Regions from separate parts of the Micromonospora sp. WMMD1155 genome, predicted to be linked through region 1. Evidence: riboswitches for the same ligand, from Rfam matches in the RefSeq annotation. Region 1 holds a riboswitch; each other region holds the start of a gene.

Evidence for each region. A riboswitch is a leader RNA that binds a small molecule or an ion and turns the genes downstream of it on or off. The one in region 1 is predicted to bind cyclic di-AMP.
Region 2: linked by a shared signal. The riboswitch ahead of O7617_RS19915 (hypothetical protein) and the one ahead of O7617_RS09490 (hypothetical protein) in region 1 are both predicted to bind cyclic di-AMP.
Region 3: linked by a shared signal. The riboswitch ahead of O7617_RS02415 (C39 family peptidase) and the one ahead of O7617_RS09490 (hypothetical protein) in region 1 are both predicted to bind cyclic di-AMP.

Annotation. Positions count from the first base shown of each region.
Region 1 covers NZ_CP120742.1:2,116,769-2,122,416, reverse strand. Annotated here, with positions in the region: gene O7617_RS09495 (carbonic anhydrase) at 107-820, shown strand; gene O7617_RS09490 (hypothetical protein) at 980-1,999, opposite strand; cyclic di-AMP (ydaO/yuaA leader) riboswitch at 2,004-2,134, opposite strand; gene O7617_RS09485 (YibE/F family protein) at 2,301-3,671, opposite strand; gene O7617_RS09480 (heavy metal translocating P-type ATPase) at 4,100-5,648, shown strand, end outside.
Region 2 covers NZ_CP120742.1:4,307,980-4,313,627, forward strand. Annotated here, with positions in the region: gene O7617_RS19900 (SRPBCC family protein) at 1-256, shown strand, start outside; gene O7617_RS19905 (hypothetical protein) at 576-746, opposite strand; gene O7617_RS19910 (hypothetical protein) at 813-1,328, opposite strand; gene O7617_RS19915 (hypothetical protein) at 1,448-2,461, opposite strand; cyclic di-AMP (ydaO/yuaA leader) riboswitch at 2,517-2,648, opposite strand; gene O7617_RS19920 (cation diffusion facilitator family transporter) at 2,762-3,679, opposite strand; gene O7617_RS19925 (AAA family ATPase) at 3,786-5,648, opposite strand, start outside.
Region 3 covers NZ_CP120742.1:588,112-593,759, reverse strand. Annotated here, with positions in the region: gene O7617_RS02430 (acyltransferase) at 153-1,334, shown strand; gene O7617_RS02425 (hypothetical protein) at 1,429-1,815, shown strand; gene O7617_RS02420 (hypothetical protein) at 1,948-2,718, shown strand; cyclic di-AMP (ydaO/yuaA leader) riboswitch at 3,004-3,145, shown strand; gene O7617_RS02415 (C39 family peptidase) at 3,390-4,226, shown strand; gene O7617_RS02410 (alpha/beta hydrolase) at 4,361-5,107, shown strand; gene O7617_RS02405 (CDP-glycerol glycerophosphotransferase family protein) at 5,112-5,648, opposite strand, start outside.

The DNA of each region.
Region 1 (5,648 bases):
TTGACGCGTCTTTCGGTGCGTGTGACGGTGGATCCCGAGCCAGCGCCCGCCGCCGGCCTGCCTGAAGCCGTTTGACCAGGTCAGATGCGTCGAGACGAGGTGCGGAATGAGTCATTCCGGGACGACCGGCGGGCAGCCGGGGCCGCAGCGGACTGCCGACCGGGCACCCGCGTCGAGCGGGCCGGTAGGGGCGTACACCGAGTTGGTGGCCGGCAACCGGCGCTTCGTCGACGGCACCCCGCACCACCCCAACCAGGACGCCGGGCGCCGGGCCGCCGTGGCCGACGGGCAGCACCCGTTCGCGGTGATCGTCGGCTGTTCCGACTCCCGCCTGGCCGCCGAGATCATCTTCGACCGTGGGCTGGGCGACCTGTTCGTGGTCCGCACCGCCGGCCACACCGCCGGTCCGGAGGTGCTCGGCAGCGTGGAGTACGCGGTGACGGTGCTCGGCGCCCCGCTGGTGGTGGTGCTCGGTCACGACTCGTGCGGCGCGGTCCAGGCGGCCCGGGAGGCCGCCGCGACCGGCACCCGCCCGCCGGGGCACCTGCCCGCGGTGGTCGACGCCGTGCTGCCCAGCCTGCGCCGCGCCGAGGCCGAGGGTGTGCGGGACATCGACGGCATCGTCGACATCCACATCGCACAGACGGTCGAGACTCTGCTCGGGCAGTCGCCCGTGCTGGCCGATGCGGTGGCCCAGGGGCGGTGCGCGGTAGTCGGTGTGTCGTACCGGCTCGCCGCCGGCGAGGTGCGCCCGGTGGCCGCGGTGCCGGCCGGCTTCACGACCCTCGACAGCGACCCGGCCGCGCCCGCCGCCGCCTGACCCGACCGGAGCCGCTCGGCCGCCGGACGCGACGAGGGCCGTTCGGCCGCCGGACGCGACGAGGGCCGCTCCCTGCCCGACCGGGGCCGCTCGGTCACCGGACGCGACGAGGGCCGTTCCGCGCGACGCGGAACGGCCCTCGGTCGATACCCCTGTGGGTCAGAGCAGCGACATGTGGACGTGGTCGGTGTGGTTCGACGGCCCGCTGTACGACTTCCAGCCGGTCGCCGGGAACCAGATCTGGCGGTTCCAGATCACGTAGTAGATGCCCAGCCGGTCGGCGTTGCGGATGAGGAATGCGGCGACGTTGTTGCCGTACTTCCGGGTGTCCTCGTTGTGCCACGGGGCGAAGCCGCTCTTCTGCAGCGACCAGTCGCAGGCGCGGCCCTTCGGGTGCTCCCACGGCCCACCGGAGCGGTAGCAGCCGACGAACCGGTTGAAGCCGGCCCGCTTGACCTCCTTGTACGCGTGCAGCGTGCGGGGCGTGACGCAGCCGGACGTGGTGGGGTCCTTCTCGCTGCACGACTGTGGCTTCCAGTCGCCGTCGGCGGTGCGGCCGGGGCCGATCTTGGCAACCGGTGACGTGGCGTCAACCAGGCCGCCGGTGAAGCCCTTTCCGCCGACGAGGGAGAGCGCCTTGTCCGCCTCGCTCTTGCGCTTCGCCATCAGGGCGGTCTGCTTCTGCTGCTCGCGGACCTCCGCGTCGAGAAGTTGCTTGGCCTGCTCGGCGCGGGCCTTCACCGCGTTGACCTCGGCGAGCTTCTTCTCGTTGACCATGTTCATCTCGTCGAGAAGCGAGGCGCGCTGGACGAACGCGTCCGGGGCCTTGCTCTCCAACAGCATCGCGAGCGCGCCGATGCGGCCGGTCCGGTACGACTGGGCGGCGATCTGCCCGACCTGTGGGGTCAGCGCGTCCAGGTCGGCCCGGGCCCGATCGACCTCCCGCGCCAGCTCGCCCTGCCGCTTCTTGGACTTGTCCAATTGGGACTTGGCTGCGGAGTAGTCGCGGTTGGCCTGCTCGATGACGTCGGTGAGCAGCTGCGGCTCGCCGTCCTCCTCGTGCCCGGACGGGGTGGGAGTCGTCGGGGCGGCGTGGGCCGGGAGGGGCCCGGCGAGCACGGTCAGTGCGGCGATCACGGCCACCACGGGTGTCAACCAGCGGCGTAGGGGTGCCGTCACAATGTTCCCTTCCGTCGACCGCCGACCGGGTTAGCTGACGGGTTCGGGGCGGAAGTGGCCCCTACCGCTGACGCGGATTCACCCCACGTACCTGGGTCCCCGGCTCGCCGGTTGGCGATTGGGCGGTGGCACCGCAGACGCCGCTTCGCGCCTTCATCGGTGACCGGCAGCGAGGTTACCCGAGAGTCGACCGGGTGAGCTACGCCTGGATGCCGACCAAAAGCGTCATTTCGCCATAGCGGTGAGTGACCAGTGACGCGGTTCTCAGGGTGTGGGCCCGATCTGGTCACGCTGAGGAGTGTCACCATGTCGTATCCGTGCTCCTGTTCGGCTCCGGCCACCGGTCGGCGGCGGTCGATGGGGGTGCGGGCCGCGTCGGGTCGGGCTCGTCGGAGTGACCCGTTCGCGGTGAGATCAGTGCGGCGAGCGCCTCGGCCCGGTCCGGCTGCGGTCGCGGGGCGGTGGCGTCGGCGGGCGACGTGCTGTCCGTGCGACCGGCGGCGGTCACCACCGCGGCCAGCCCGGTGGTCAGCGGCACGGCGGCGATCAGGCCGAGGGTGGCGACCGCGCTGCGGACGATCTCCTGGGCGAGGAACTCGCTGGTGAGGATCTGCCCGATCGGACGCGAATCGGCGGTGAGCAGGAGCAACAGCGGCAGCGACGCGCCCGCGTACGCCAGCACGATGGTGTTGACAGTGGACGCGATGTGCGCCCGGCCGACGCGGGTCGCCGCCCGGTACAACTGCAACCGGGTCAGGCCGGGGTTGGCGTGCGCCAACTCGGTGACGGTGGCCGCCTGGGTGACCGTCACGTCGTCGAGCACCCCGAGGGAGCCGATGATGATGCCGGCGAGCAGCAGGCCGTGCAGGTCCACGTCGCCCTGGAACATCGACAGGGTGGTGGCTTCCTCACTGCCGAAGCCGGTGAGGTGGGTCGCGGCCGTGGCGACGGTGGCGAGCACGCCGGTCAGCACCAGGCTGCCCAGTGTGCCGAGCACCGCCACCGACGTCTGTGCGGTGACCCCGTGCGTCAGGTAGAGCACCACGAACATGATCAGCGCGGCGCCGACCACCGCCACCAGTAGCGGTGACTTGCCCGCGCCGATACCCGGCAACACGAAGGTGAGCAGGATGGCGAAGCTGGCGGCCAGCCCGGCGAGCGCGGCGAGACCCCGCCACCGACCGAACGCGACGATCGCGGCGGCGAAGACGACAGCCAACCACAGCATCGGGGTGCCCCGTTGGTGCTCGGCGACGTTCCAGTTGCTGATGGTGGGGTCGGTCGGGTCGGTCAGCTCGACCAGGATGACCTCGTCGCCGACCTCGACCCGGGGTGCGCCCGGCCCGTCGGGCACCGGCGTCTCGACCTGCTCCCCGGCCGACGGTCCGTCGTCCACACGGACGTCGACAGTGCCGCAGCGGCCGTCACCGACGCGCGGTGTGCCCTCGGGGCTCGACGGCGACGGCGGGCACGGTTCCATCACCACCCGGGTCACCGTGCCGCGGTAGCGCGGCACGTCCGCCTCGCCGTCCGACTGCGGTGACCCGCCGCGCGGCCAGAGGACCAGGGCCGCGATCACGGTGGCGACGAAGAGAGGCACCACGGTCATGACGAGGATCCGTCGCACCCGGGGTGGGGCGGACGGAGCGGGACGGGCGTGGTCGGAACCCAAGGTGAGACTCCCAACGATCCGTTGCGGGGTACGTGTCAGTGGGCCGGTCGGTTCACCGTCACTGCGGAAACGTGGTGGAGGAACTCGACGGTTCGCCGGCTGACGATCGCTCGGTCACGGACAGTCAGGGTCTGACCCGACCGGCTGGCCGCGGCACCACCGTGCGACGGCGACGCTGCCCGTTCGTGCCTCGGTCCACCGGCGGTCATCGTGGGGAATGCTAACCAGCCCGGTCGGGGGACGCAGGTCGTGACGGAGTGTCGGCGGTCGAACCGCTCGCGTGGCGGCTCACCGACCGGCATGTTGGAGACATGGCCGCACCGTCACCGCCCGACCCTGGTCCGCACACCCCGGCGGCGCCGCACGACGAGCACGCCGGGCACGACGAACACGCCGGGCACGACAAGCACGCCGGGCACGATCCCGAGATGTTCCGTCGTCGTTTCTGGGTCTGTCTGGCTCTCACCGTCCCGGTGGTCCTCGCCAGCCATCTGGTGTCGGACCAGGTGGGCCTGAGCTGGGACGTACCAGGCCGTTCCTGGGTGGGCCCCGTGCTCGGCTCGGTGGTGTTCTGGTGGGGCGGCTGGCCGTTCCTCGTCGGCGCGGTGCGGGAGGTGCGGGACCGCGCCCCCGGGATGATGCTGCTGGTCGCGATGGCGATCACCGTGGCCTACGCGGCGTCACTGGCGACCAGCGTGGGCGCCTTCGACCTGGACTTCTGGTGGGAGTTGGCCGCGCTGGTCACCATCATGCTGCTCGGGCACTGGCAGGAGATGAAGGCCATCGGGCAGGCCCGGGGGGCGCTCGCGGCGCTGGCCGCGCTGCTGCCGGACGAGACCGAACGGGTCGCGGCGGACGGACAGGTCGAGGCGGTGCCGGTGTCCGGCCTGCGGGTCGGTGACGTGGTGCTGGTCCGCCCGGGCGGTCGGGTGCCGGCGGACGGTCGCGTCGTCGACGGCGACGCCGAACTGGACGAGTCGATGATCACCGGTGAGTCACGGCCGGTCGCCCGGTCGGTTGGTGACCGGGTGGTGGCAGGCACCGTGGCCACCGACTCGGCGATCCGGGTACGCGTCGAGGCGCTGGGTGAGCAGACCGCGCTCGCCGGGATCCAGCGGATGGTCGCGCAGGCCCAGGGCTCGGGTGGGCGGGCGCAACTCCTCGCCGACCGGTTCGCGGCCGCACTGTTCTACGTGGCGACCGGCACCGCCGTGCTGACCGTGCTGGTCTGGAGTGCGCTCGGCCGACCCGACGAGGCGGTGGTCCGCGCGGTCACCGTGCTGGTGATCGCCTGCCCGCACGCGCTGGGCCTCGCCATCCCTCTGGTCGTCGCGCTCTCCACCGCGTTGGCCGCGCGGTCCGGGATCCTGGTCAAGGACCGGTCGGCGTTGGAGCGGATGCGGACCGTCGGTGCGGTGCTCTTCGACAAGACCGGCACGTTGACCCGGGGCGAGCACGCGGTGACCGACGTGCTGCCGGTGCCGGGTGTCCAGCGGGACGAGGTGCTGCGGATCGCGGCGGGCGTCGAGTCGGACAGCGAACATCCGCTGGCCCGGGCCATCGTGGCGGCGGCCGGGCCCGCCGGACCGCTCCCGGCCACCGGGTTCCGGTCGCTGCCGGGCCGCGGCGTGCGGGCGACTGTCGACGGTACGGAGTACGCGGTGGGCGGTACGGCGCTGCTGCGGGAACTCAGCCTGGCGTTACCGACCGAGCTGGAGACGGCGACCGGGCGGTGGTCGACGCGGGGGGCCGCGGTGCTGCACCTGGTGCGGCTGCCGGAGGCCGTGCTCGGCGCGTTCGCGCTGACCGACGAGGTACGCCCGGAGGCGCGGCGGGCCGTCGACGAGCTGCGCGCCGAGGGGGTCCGGACCATCGCCATGATCACGGGTGACGCCCGGCCGGTGGCCGAGGCGGTCGCTGCCGAACTCGGGTTCCGGCCCGGCGTCGACGAGGTCTTCGCCGAGGTGCTGCCCGCGG
Region 2 (5,648 bases), 2.2 Mb from region 1:
CGCGGACGTACTGAGCAACGAGGACGACGAGATCGTCATGGTGGCCCGTCAGTGGCCGGCCACCACCGTCCACAACCACACCCGGCTACGCCCCGAGCCGGACGGCCTGGTCCGCGTCGACGTCGAGATCACCCTGACCGCGCCGACACCGCTGTTCCGGTACGCGTTCCGCCAGGCCCGTGCCGCTCACCTCGCCCTGGCCACCCGCCTGGGCCCGGCCCTGGAACGCGCCAGCAACCCCCCACCCACCACCTGACCCCGCGCGTGCGCGCCCCGCGCGTGCGCGCCCCGCGCCTGCGCGCCCCGCGCGTGCGCGCCCCGCGCGTGCGCGCCCCGCGCGCCGCGTCTCGCGTCTCGCGCCGCGCGCCAAGATCCGAGCAACATCCCGGATGTTGCTGCCTCCGGGGCGCAGGAGGCAGCACTATCCCTGATGTTGCGGGGATCTTGAGGTCGAAACACCCGGCGCGACCGCCCGGAGCGGATCGGCGAGCCCGCAGCCGTCAAGGCCACGCTCGATCATGGATGTAGTGGCCTGATGGTGCCCAGGAGACCCCTGCATCATGGTTGTAGCGCGATCATGGTCCCGTGGTCACGGTCGGGGTGCGGTCGCGGTCGGGGGGCGTGGCGGCGGTCGGGGGTGTGGGTTCGGTCAGGCGCGTGGTCGCGGTCGCGGTGTGGTCACCGCTGGGCTCCCCGGTGGGCGCGTCGGCGAGGATGTGCAGGCCGCAGGCGTGGGTCGCGGTCACGGCGAGGTCACCGCAGGGGCGTCGGGGCACGGCCACCCACGCGGCGTGGTCACCGCTGTGGCCTGGTCAGGGCGCCGTGGGCGTCGACCTGCGGGCGTTGCTCACGGTGGCTGGTCGGGCGGCCCGCTGCCGTCCCCACGGCTTGTAGGTGGAGAGCACCGTCGCGATGATCATGAGGCTGGTCGACACTGCTGGTGCGATCACCAGGTCGGCGCGGTCCCGCGCGGGCAGGGCGGCGCTCAACGCCCCGGCGTGGCGCAGGTTCGGGGTGAGCAGGAACAGCACCAGCCCGACCATCACCGTGGTGAGCACGAGCTTGACCAGCACCCACCGGTAGCGCAGCAGGCCCCACGGTGTGAGCAGCGCGCTGGCGACGCCGACCAGCCAGACCAGGATGCTCAGTGGCGCGAACAGGACCGTGCCGACCAGCGCGCCGACCGGGTAGAGCACCGCCGGGTCGCCGCCCCGTTGCACGGCGATGCCGAGGGTGAGCAGCACCAGGTCGGTGCCGAGCCAGCCCAGCGAGGTGACCAGGTGCAGGGTGAGCAGCCCCTTGCGGGCGGCCGGTGGGATCCGAGGCATACCGCGATGTTGCCCGTCGACCGCGGCCGGGTCGTCCGACGACCGGCGACATCGGGTGTACGCCCCGCGACGTAGCCGTGGCCGGTGCCCCCGGGCAGGTGGGCACCGGCCACGGGTGGTCAGTAGACGGACAGGTGTACGTGGTTGGTGTGGTCGCTGGACGGGTCGCCGCCCGCCCCGCTGTACGACTTCCACCCGCTGCTGGGCAGCCAGATCTGCCGGTACCAGATCACGTAGAGCACGGCGAGCCGGTCGGCGTTGCGGATGAAGTACGCGGCCAGGTTGTTGCCGTACGTCTTGTCGCCGCCGGTGGCGTCCCCGCCGAAGCCGCCCTTCTGCGCGGCGAAGTCGCAGGCTCGGCCCTTCGGGTGTTCGCCGGAGCCCCCGCTGCGGTGGCAGGAGACGTACCTGGTGAAGCCGGCTGCCTTGGCCTGGTTGAGGGCGTGCAGGGTGCGCGGGGTGATGCAGCCGCTGGCCGGCGTGGGGTCGTCGACGCTGCACGACTCCTTCGGCCAGGAGCCGTCGGAGTTGCGGGGCGCGGCCTTCGCGTTGCTGGTGGAGGTGCCCCGGTTGGAGCCGGTGTCGGCGGTGGTCTGTGGCTTCGGGGCCGTGGCGACGGTCAGGGCCCGCTCGGCCTGCTCCTTGCGCTTGGCCATCACCGCGACCTGCTTGCGTTGTTCGGTGATCTCACCGTCCAGGGCGGCGCGGGTGCGGTTGGCCTGGTCCTTGGTGGTGAGGAGGTCGCGCAGCACCCGGTCCTCGTTGGCGGCCACCGCGTCCAGGGAGGCGGCCCGGTCCATGAAGCCTTCCGGGGTGTTGCTGTTGAGCAGCGCCGAGATCGTGCTGAGTCGTCCGGTGCGGTACGCGACGCCGGCGATCTCGCCGACCTTGCCGCTGCGCTGGTCGAGCTCGACCTCGATGGTCTTCAGTTGGGTGGTGAGCTGCTGCTGCCGCTGCACGGAGGTGTCCAGGGCGCGTTTCGCGTCCAGGTAGCCCTTGCTGGCGGCCTCCAGTTGGGCGCGGAGTGCCGGGGTGCCGCCCTCTTCGTCGGAGTCGGGTGCGGCGGCCCGCTGGCCGGTCGGGGGAGCGGCCGAGGCGGTGCCGGCCGGGAGCGCGACGCCGAGAGCGAGCATCGCGACGATCAGGGCCGCCAGTCGGGCGGCGGGTGGTCGTGCTGGTGCCACTGCGCAGTCCTTCCGTCAGCCGCCGACCGGGTTAGCTGACGGGTTCGGGACGGAAGATCCCTACCGCTGACGCGGATGCACCCCAGGAACGTGGTTCCCCGGTTCGCCCGTGCGGGCGATTAGGCGACGACCACCACCGGCGCCGGGAGGCGCCGCCTGGTGGCGGCCGGGACAGAGCCTACCGGTACCGGTGGGGCCGCTGCAGCGAATGTGACGGACGGTGCGTGCGTCATCACGGTGAATCGACCTTCACCACTCGATGGAGCCGCATTCTCCGGATGCCGCGCCCGGCTCGATCTGCAACGTGGCGTGCTCGATGCGGAAGTCGTCGTGCAGGGCGGTGCGCGCGGCGGTGAGCACCGCGCCGACCTCCGCGCCGGGCTCCATGGTCAGGTGGGCGGAGGCGACGTCCATGCCCGAGGTGAGCGTCCAGACGTGCAGGTCGTGCACCTCGACCACGCCGGGGACTGCGGCCAGCCGGTCGTGCACGGCGGTCACCTGGAGGTGTTCCGGTGCGGCCTGCACCAGGATGCGGATGGCCGCGCGGGCCAGCCGCCAGGTGCGCGGCAGGATGAACACGCCGATGGCGACGGCGACCAGCGGATCGGCCCACCACCAGTCGGTGACGGTGATGAGCACCGCCGCGCCGATCACGCCGACCGAGCCGAGCAGGTCGCCGAGCACCTCCAGGTAGGCGCCCTGGATGTTGATGCTCTCCCGCGCGCCGGCGCGGAGCAGGCCGAACGCGGCGATGTTCGCCAGCAGGCCGAGCACCGCCACCACGAGCATCGGACCGGTGATGACCTCGTGCGGGTCGCCGAAGCGGCGGATCGCCTCGATCACCACGTAGACCGCGACGCCGGAGAGCAGGACGGCGTTGGCCAGCGCGGCGAGCACCTCGAGTCGGTAGAGCCCGAAGGTGCGCTGCGGGTCGCCGGTGGCCCGTCGGGTGGCGGTGATCGCGGCGAGCGCCATGCCGATGCCGAGCACGTCGGTGAACATGTGCCCGGCATCGGAGAGCAGGGCGAGTGAGCCGGTGTGCAGGGCGGTCACCGCCTCGACCACCATCAGGGTGGCGAGCAGCCCGAACGCCGCCCAGAGTCGCCCCCGGTGCTGGTGCGCGGCATTGGCGACGGACCCGTGGTGGTGGTCATGACCTGCGCCCACGTGAATCACCTTCCGCCGCGATCCGGGATCCGGTCCAATGTATGTTCACATCGCAATGTGTGCAAGTGTCAGGGCGGCGGGCTCTCATCGGCCTCATCCGGGCAGGTCAGCCGGTCGGGTCGATGGTGGTGAGTCGCTGGGTGGCCCGGGACAGCGCCACGTACAGGGTGCGTACTCCGGCGCCCGGATCCGCCCGGATCTCGCTCGGCGCGACCAGCACCACTCCGTCGTACTCCATGCCCTTGGCCTCCAGGCTGGTGACCACCTGCAACCTCGGCGCGGCGAGCGCGTCGAGCCAGCCGACGACCTCGTCGCGGCGCGGCACCGGCGTGATCACGCCGACCGTGCCCTCCACCTCGGCCAGCAGGTCGGCGGCCGCCTTCACGGTCGCGGTCTCCAGCCCGGTCGCGGGCACCACCAACTCGACCGGATCGACCCCGGTGGAGCGGACGGCGCTCGGCAGCGGCAGATCCGGGTACAGCCGACGGATCTCCGCCGCCGCCACCGCGAAGATCTCGGAGGAGTTGCGGTAGTTCGTGGTCAGCGTGAAGTCGTGCCGTTTGCGCCGCCCCAGCGCCTGGTCCCGGGCCCGGTCCAACTCGTCGGGGTCGCCGGTCCACGCGGTCTGCGCGGGGTCACCCACCACGGTCCAGGAGGCCAACCGCCCCCGACGGCCGATCATCCGCCACTGCATCGGTGAGACGTCCTGCGCCTCGTCGACGACCACGTGCGCGTACTCCCGGTAGTCCTCCGGCCGCTCCCGGGCCGCCGCCCGGGCGGCCCGCTGTCGGTCGGCGGCGGTGCTCAGCTCGCGTACGCCCCCGGCGAGCTGGAACGGGTCACGACGGGCCCGGGCCGGTTGTGCCGGCTTCCCGAGCAGCGCGTCCAGTTCGTCCAGCAGCGCGATGTCGGCGATGGTGAGCCCGGCCGAGTCCAGGTCCCGGTACGCGGCGGTGAGCAGCCGGATCTCCGCGCCGGAGAGGATCCCCCCGGCGTACCGGCGCAGCCGGTCCGGCCGGGTCAGCCAGCCGAGAACGTGCCGAGGGTGCAGACGCGGCCACCACGCCTTCAGGAACTCCCGGAACTCCGACCGCTCGGCGATCTCCGCCTCGAAGGCCCGCTGCTCCGGCAGCCGGGTGACGCCCACCTCACGGGCCTGCGCCCAGAGCGCGGCGAACACCCCGTCGAAGCCGGCCCGGCGCACCTCGTTGCGTCGGGCGCCCCGGTGCAGCGCGCGGTCCCGGATCCGGTCCAGCGTCGTCCGGTCCAGCCGCAGCAGCGTGCCCCGGTAGAGCAGCCGCAGCTCACCCGGGCCGCCCGGCACCGCGTCGCGGGACGCCCGCTCCAGCACCCGACGCATCCGCAGCGAGCCCTTCACCGCCGCCACCTCGGGCGGGTCGGTGCGGGTGGCGGTCATCCCCGGGAAGAGGGTGCCCAGCGAGTGCAGGGTCGCGGTGTCCTCACCGAGCGACGGCAACACCGAGCCGATGTACTCCACGAAGACCGACGACGGGCCCACCACCAGGATGCCGCCGCCCGCGTACCGGCTGCGGTCGGAGTAGAGCAGGAACGCGGCCCGGTGCAGGGCCACCGCCGTCTTGCCGGTGCCGGGGCCACCCGCGACGATCGTCACCCCGTTACCGGGCGAGCGGATCGCCTCGTCCTGCTCCCGCTGGATGGTCGCCACGATGTCCCGCATGCCCCGGCCGGTGGCCTTGGACAGGGTGGCCAGCAACGCCCCGTCACCGACGACCGTCATCCCCTCCGGAGCGGCGGTCGGGTCCAGCAGGTCGTCCTCGATCCGGGTGACACGCTCGGCGCGGGACTGGATCGTGCGGCGACGCACCACGTTCAGCGGCTGCGCCGGGGTGGCCTGGTAGAAGGCGGCGGCGGCCGGCGCCCGCCAGTCGACGACGAGGGTGCTGGCGTCCTCGTCCCGGATCCCGAGCCGCCCGACGTGCAGCACCTG
Region 3 (5,648 bases), 1.5 Mb from region 1:
CGGGACGCGTCCGGTTCACCCGAGAGTGACCCGGTAGGGTGCCTCGGTGCGGCCCTGCCGGGCCGTCGCGGGCGTCGCCGTCGCGTCGTCCGACGCCCCGCCGAGGAGGATACGGACGTGCTGGTGACAGTGCCGAGCTTCGGGATCCCGGCATGACCAGCGCCGCCGCGGTGTCGACCGCCGCCGTGCCCGCCCGGCTGCCCTCGCTGACCGGCCTGCGGTGGATCGCCGCGTTGCTGGTCTTCGGCTTCCACGCCGGCACCATGCGGATCATCGCCGAGCCGGACTACCAGGCGGTTGTGGACGCGCTGTTCACCCTCGGCCTGTCCGGGGTGCAGTTCTTCTTCATCCTCAGCGGTTTCGTGCTGGTCTGGTCGGCCCGCGTCGGCGACTCCCGGCGCACCTTCTGGCGGCGTCGAGTCGCCAAGATCTACCCGAACCATCTGGTGCTGTGGGGTGCGGCCCTGCTGGTCGCCTGGTGGTTCGCCGACCCGGTCCTGCCGGCGGTGGCGTTGGAGAACCTGCTGCTGTTGCAGGCGTGGGATCCCCGGATGGGCTGGTTCTACAGCGTCAACACGGTGAGCTGGTCGCTCTCCTGCGAGTTCTTCTTCTATCTGTGCCTGCCGCTGGCGCTGCCGCTGCTGCGCCGGGCCGGCCCGAAGCTGCTCTGGGTGCTGATCGTCGCGCTGCCGCTGCTGATCCTCGCGCTCTGGCCGGCCCAGCAGTTGGTGCCGGAGGTGAGCCGGTGGTGGTTCACCCAGATCTTCCCGCCGGTACGGTCGCTGGAGTTCTGGTTGGGCGCGGTCGCGGCCGAGTTGATGCGCCGGGGTCTCTGGCGCGGCCCGGGGCTGACCGTCGCCAGCCTGGTCTTCGTGGCCACCTGGGTGGCGGCCGCCCAGTGGATCCGCGCGGAGTTGTGGACCACGCTGCTCGCTGTCGCGTACCTGTTGGTGATCACCGCCGCCGCGGACGCCGACGTGCGGGACAAGCGGTCGCCGTGGCGGTCCCGGCCGCTGGTCTGGCTCGGGGAGGTCTCCTTCGCCTTCTACCTGGTGCACGTCCTGGTGATGACGAGCGTGCTGCGGTTGAGCGGCGACTGGGGGACCGGGTTCACGGGCTGGCGCGGTCCGGTCGTGGTGCTCGGCTTCCTGGTGGTGAACCTGGTTCTCGCCGGGCTGCTGCACCGCTTCGTCGAGACGCCGATGATGCGTCGACTCGCACCGCGCCGCCCGGCCCGTCCGACGACCGTCCCCCGACAACGCGCGGGCGGCCCCGACGCCGCCGCCGGCGGCGAGCAGACCAACGACCGATCACCGTACGTCGACTCGCGCTGACACCGTCCACCCTGCTCAGCGGGGGTTCGGCGCGGCGCTGGACGACACGCCCGTGGTCGGTGCGCCGAGGCCGGTACGGCGGTAGCGTGGGCTCGTGCTTCCGGTCGCGCTCACCTGTCCGCTGTGGTGGGTGGCGCGCTGGGCGACGCGGGTGCTGACCAGCCTCGCCGTCGTCGCGGCTCTGGCGCTCGGCGCGGGCCCGGCCTCGGCCGCCGTGCCACAGTCGTTCGCCCCCGGCACGCTCCCGGCGACCTGCTCGTCCACCTCCACGCAGGAGGGCGTGCACGAGGCGCGGGCGGTGACCGAGCAGCCCGTCGAGGACACCTCCTCGGCGTGGTCGGTCGACCCGCAACCAGCGCCGCCCGCTGAGCAGGTCGCTGTCACGACCGGCCCGCTGCCGGTGGGCGTGGCCGGGTCCGACCGGCTGCCCCTCGGCCACGCCCCGAGCAGCCGGGCACCCCGAGCCCCGCCCGGGCGCTGAGTCACCGGGACGAGCGTCCCGCCGCCGCGCCTGTCGATCCACCAGCTCCGCGCCCCACCGGCCCGTGCTCCGCCGTGGCCCGGTGGCCGGTGCGGCTCCCCATCGCATCGCTCTCTGCCCGAGGTGCCGACCATGGAGACCGCTGTCTTCTACCAGTTCGTGACCGAGGTGCCGCAGGCCGCCGCCATCTGGTCGACGCTGTTCCTGCTGGCCCTCGGCGTACTCGCCCTGCTGGTGGCCCGCCCCGACCGGGACCGGCCCGCGGACGATCCGCCCTCGACCGCCCCCACCGCTCGGGAGGTGGCCGCCGCCGAGGCCGCCGACCGGCGTCGGTACGCCGAGGAGGTGGCGGTCGCCGCGGCCGGCGCGGCCAGGACCGCGCAGCGGCGGCGTGCCGCCTGGCTGACCGCTCAGGAGGAGATGGAGCGGTCCTGGGCCGCCTACGACGAGGCGGACACCGCCGCCCGTCGCTTCGCGGGTGCCGGGGCGCTGCCCACCCCGCACACCCCCCATACCCCGGCCGAGTACGCCGCCCGGGAGCGCTACCTGCATCGCGCGGCGATGGCGGCGTACTGGCGGGGCGACCTGACCATGGCGCAGCTCGGCGACGTGTTCGCGCATCGGCGCGGCTGGGATCCCCGGCGGCACCCGGTCGAGCAGGAGGTGCTGCTCAGCCGGACGATCCGGGACGCGAGGCTGGCCGACTACCAGGCCGCCTCGGCCCGGGAACGGGCCGCCTGGCGGGACGCCGAACTGGCTGCCGACTCGGCACGGGTCCTCGCCACGGAGGCCGGGGCGGCGGCGGTCCGGCTGCGAACCGACCCGCTACCCGCGCGGCGGGCGGTGACCGGCGCGTTCCGACCCGCGGTCGTGGCACGCTGGCGGCCGGCCCGGGCGAGTTGAGCCCGATCCGTGACGTGAGCCGGCTCACGCCGACCGGGAATCGGGCGTCCGGCGCGATCGGCGCGATTCTTCCGGCGAATCCGGTCGCATAGTTGGCGGCCTGTCCGGTTGTCGCCCCCAGGCGTCACCGCAACCGCTTGTCCCATCGAGTCACGTCATCGGCAATACGCGCAGAAATTGCCTCGCCATTTCGGGTTTACGCAGGTGAAGCTGGCTTGGCAGGGGTGCGGACGGGCCAGTACTGTCGTCCCGTCCGGTGCGGTAACCGATCGCAGAAGGCGACGCCGCGCCGACCCGCTCAATCGTGATCAACGAACCGGGGACCCATCAGTAAGTCCGGGGTGAATCCGCGAGCAATGGCCCGCGGTAGGGCGATCTTCCCGCCCGAATCCGTCAGCTAACCCGGTAGGCGGTGTCGGAAGGAGTTCCATCCTCGTGCAGCACCTTTCCACCCCTTGGTTGTTCCCTCGCCTCCACGGCGCAGCGGTGCCCCCGCTCATCCGTCCAGTGACGGTGAGCTGACCCCCGGGTCATCGCCCAACCGCCCGGCCGCGCCGGGCGTTCCCCTGAGCGGTTCACCATCCGCGGACCACGGTCCGCGCGTCGACGCCTGCCCGGACACCGGTTCGGGCGCCGGTGTGCCGCTCTCCCCCCGATCCGTGGAGGACCCCGTGAAGCACACCCTGCAGCGTCAGCTCCGCCGTTTCGCCACCGAGCGCCCGTACCAGATCGTCGCCGCCTCCGCTGCGGCCCTGGCCATCGCCACCACCACCGGCGCCCTGCTCACCACCGCCGACGACGCCCCCGCCGGCCGGCGCACCGCGACCACCGTCGCCGAGATGCGCAGCGACGTCGCCGCCTCCCGTGGTGAGGTGCGCGCGGAATCCCCGTCGGCCGGCGCCGCGCCGACCACCGCCGCCCCGGCCACCAGCGCCGCGTCGCCGGCGGCCAAGGCCAAGAGCAACCCCGACCTCACCCGTAAGCCGACGCCGCCGAAGCCGCCCGCGACCAAGGTGCTGGACTACGACTACGAGGCGCAGAACACGTACTACAACTGCGGTCCGGCGGCCACCCGTAACGCCCTCAGCGCCGCCGGGATCGACCGCACCCAGGAGGAGCTCGGCGCGGAGTTGGGCACCACCGAGATGGGCACCAACTCGGCTGAGGACACCACCCGGGTGCTCAACGCCGAGGTGAAGGGTTCCCCGTACCGGACCCGGATGTTCGCCGGGGCCCCCAGCCCGGCCCAGATGGACCGGCTCCAGGCCGACGTCGTCGAGGCCATCACCGACGGCCGCGGCGTGGTCGCGAACGTCGTCGGCGACGCCGTCGACACCGACGGCGGCTGGCACTCCTACGGCGGCGGGCACTACATCGCCGTCGTGGGTTACCAGGACAACGGCCGTACCGTGCGGATCGCCGACTCGGCCAACGCCGCCGACCCGTCGTACTGGATCACCACGATCGACCTGGCCAACTGGATCGCCAGCCGGGGCTACTCCGCCTGACCCGGGCACGCTGACCGCCGCGGGCGTCGTCCCCCACAAGGGGCCGACGCCCGCGGCGTTCTCGTCGGTGCCGTCGGTGTCCGGCGGAGGCGACGACTCTCGTACCCGGCCGAGAACCGTGGGAGACTGCGGCCGTGGTGGATGAATGGGGTGGTCAAGCCGGTCGTGGGCGGGTCCTGCTGCTCCTGCACGGGATGGGCACGACCGGGGACGTCTGGTTGCCGTGGGCGCCGTTGCTGGAGCAGCGCTGGGCGGGACGGTGGCTGGCACCGGATCTGGCCGGTCACGGTTGGGCGGAGCCGCTGCCGTCGTACACCTTCGCGGGGTTCGCCGACCGGGTGGCGCGCGGCCTGGCGCCCGGCGACCGGCTCGTGGTGCTCGGACACTCGCTGGGCGGGGTGGTCGGCCTCGCGTTGGCCGCCCGCGCCGCCGGGGCACCGGTGGACGCGGTGGTGGGCCTGGGCATCAAGGCCGTCTGGTCACCCGACGAGCTGACCCGCGCGGCCGACCTCGCCGCGCGGCCGGTGAGCTGGTTCGCCACCCGCGCCGAGGCGGCACGCCGCTACCTGCGGGTGTCCGGCCTGGCCGGTCTGGTCCCGCCGGACGATCCGGTGGTGGACGCCGGGCTGCGTCAGGTCGACGGTCGGTGGCGCCTCGCCATGGACCCGACCGCGTTCGCCGTGGGAGAGCCCGACCTGACCGCGCTGCTGGCGGCGACCGACGTGCCGGTCGTGCTGGCGCGCGGCGAGCACGACCCGATGGTCACCGACGAACAGCTCAAGGAGTACGGGGTGCCGGTCGCCACGCTGCCCGGTCTCGGCCACAACGCGCACGTGCAGGACCCGGCGGCCGTGCTGGCGCTGCTGGACCCGTACCGCTGAGGAGCTACACCGGTGTGGGCGCGGCCAGTTCCGGCGTCGGTGCCAGCTCCCGGCGGGCGGCGGTCAGGAACGCCTCGGCGTACGACTCGGCGGGGAAGTCGCCCAGGTAGCGGCGGCGGGTGGCCCAGCGGGCCTCGGCCAGCGGGTCGGTGTCCAGCAGGTCGGTCAGCACACCGTCCAGGTTGGACATGTCTCCGCGCAGCACGTAACCCGAACCGGCCAGCGGGAAGCGTTCCACGAACCGGTCGCCCGCGCCGCCCATGTCGGTCACCGCGTACGGCTTGCCGGAGTAGAGGTAGTCGGAGATCACCCCGGACACGTCGGAGACCAGGGCGTCGGAGGAGTTGACGCACTCGGTGAGGCTCAGCTCCCGGGCCGCCGCGCCGAACACGTGCTGCCGGCCGGTGCGGGCCCGGTCGGCGGCCAGCAGCTCGGTCAGCCGGCCCAACTGGCGTGCCGACGACGGGTTCTGCGTCGTGTACGGGTGCGCCCGCAGGATCACCGTCGCGCCGCGTTCCAGCAGCGAACGCAGCAACCGCTC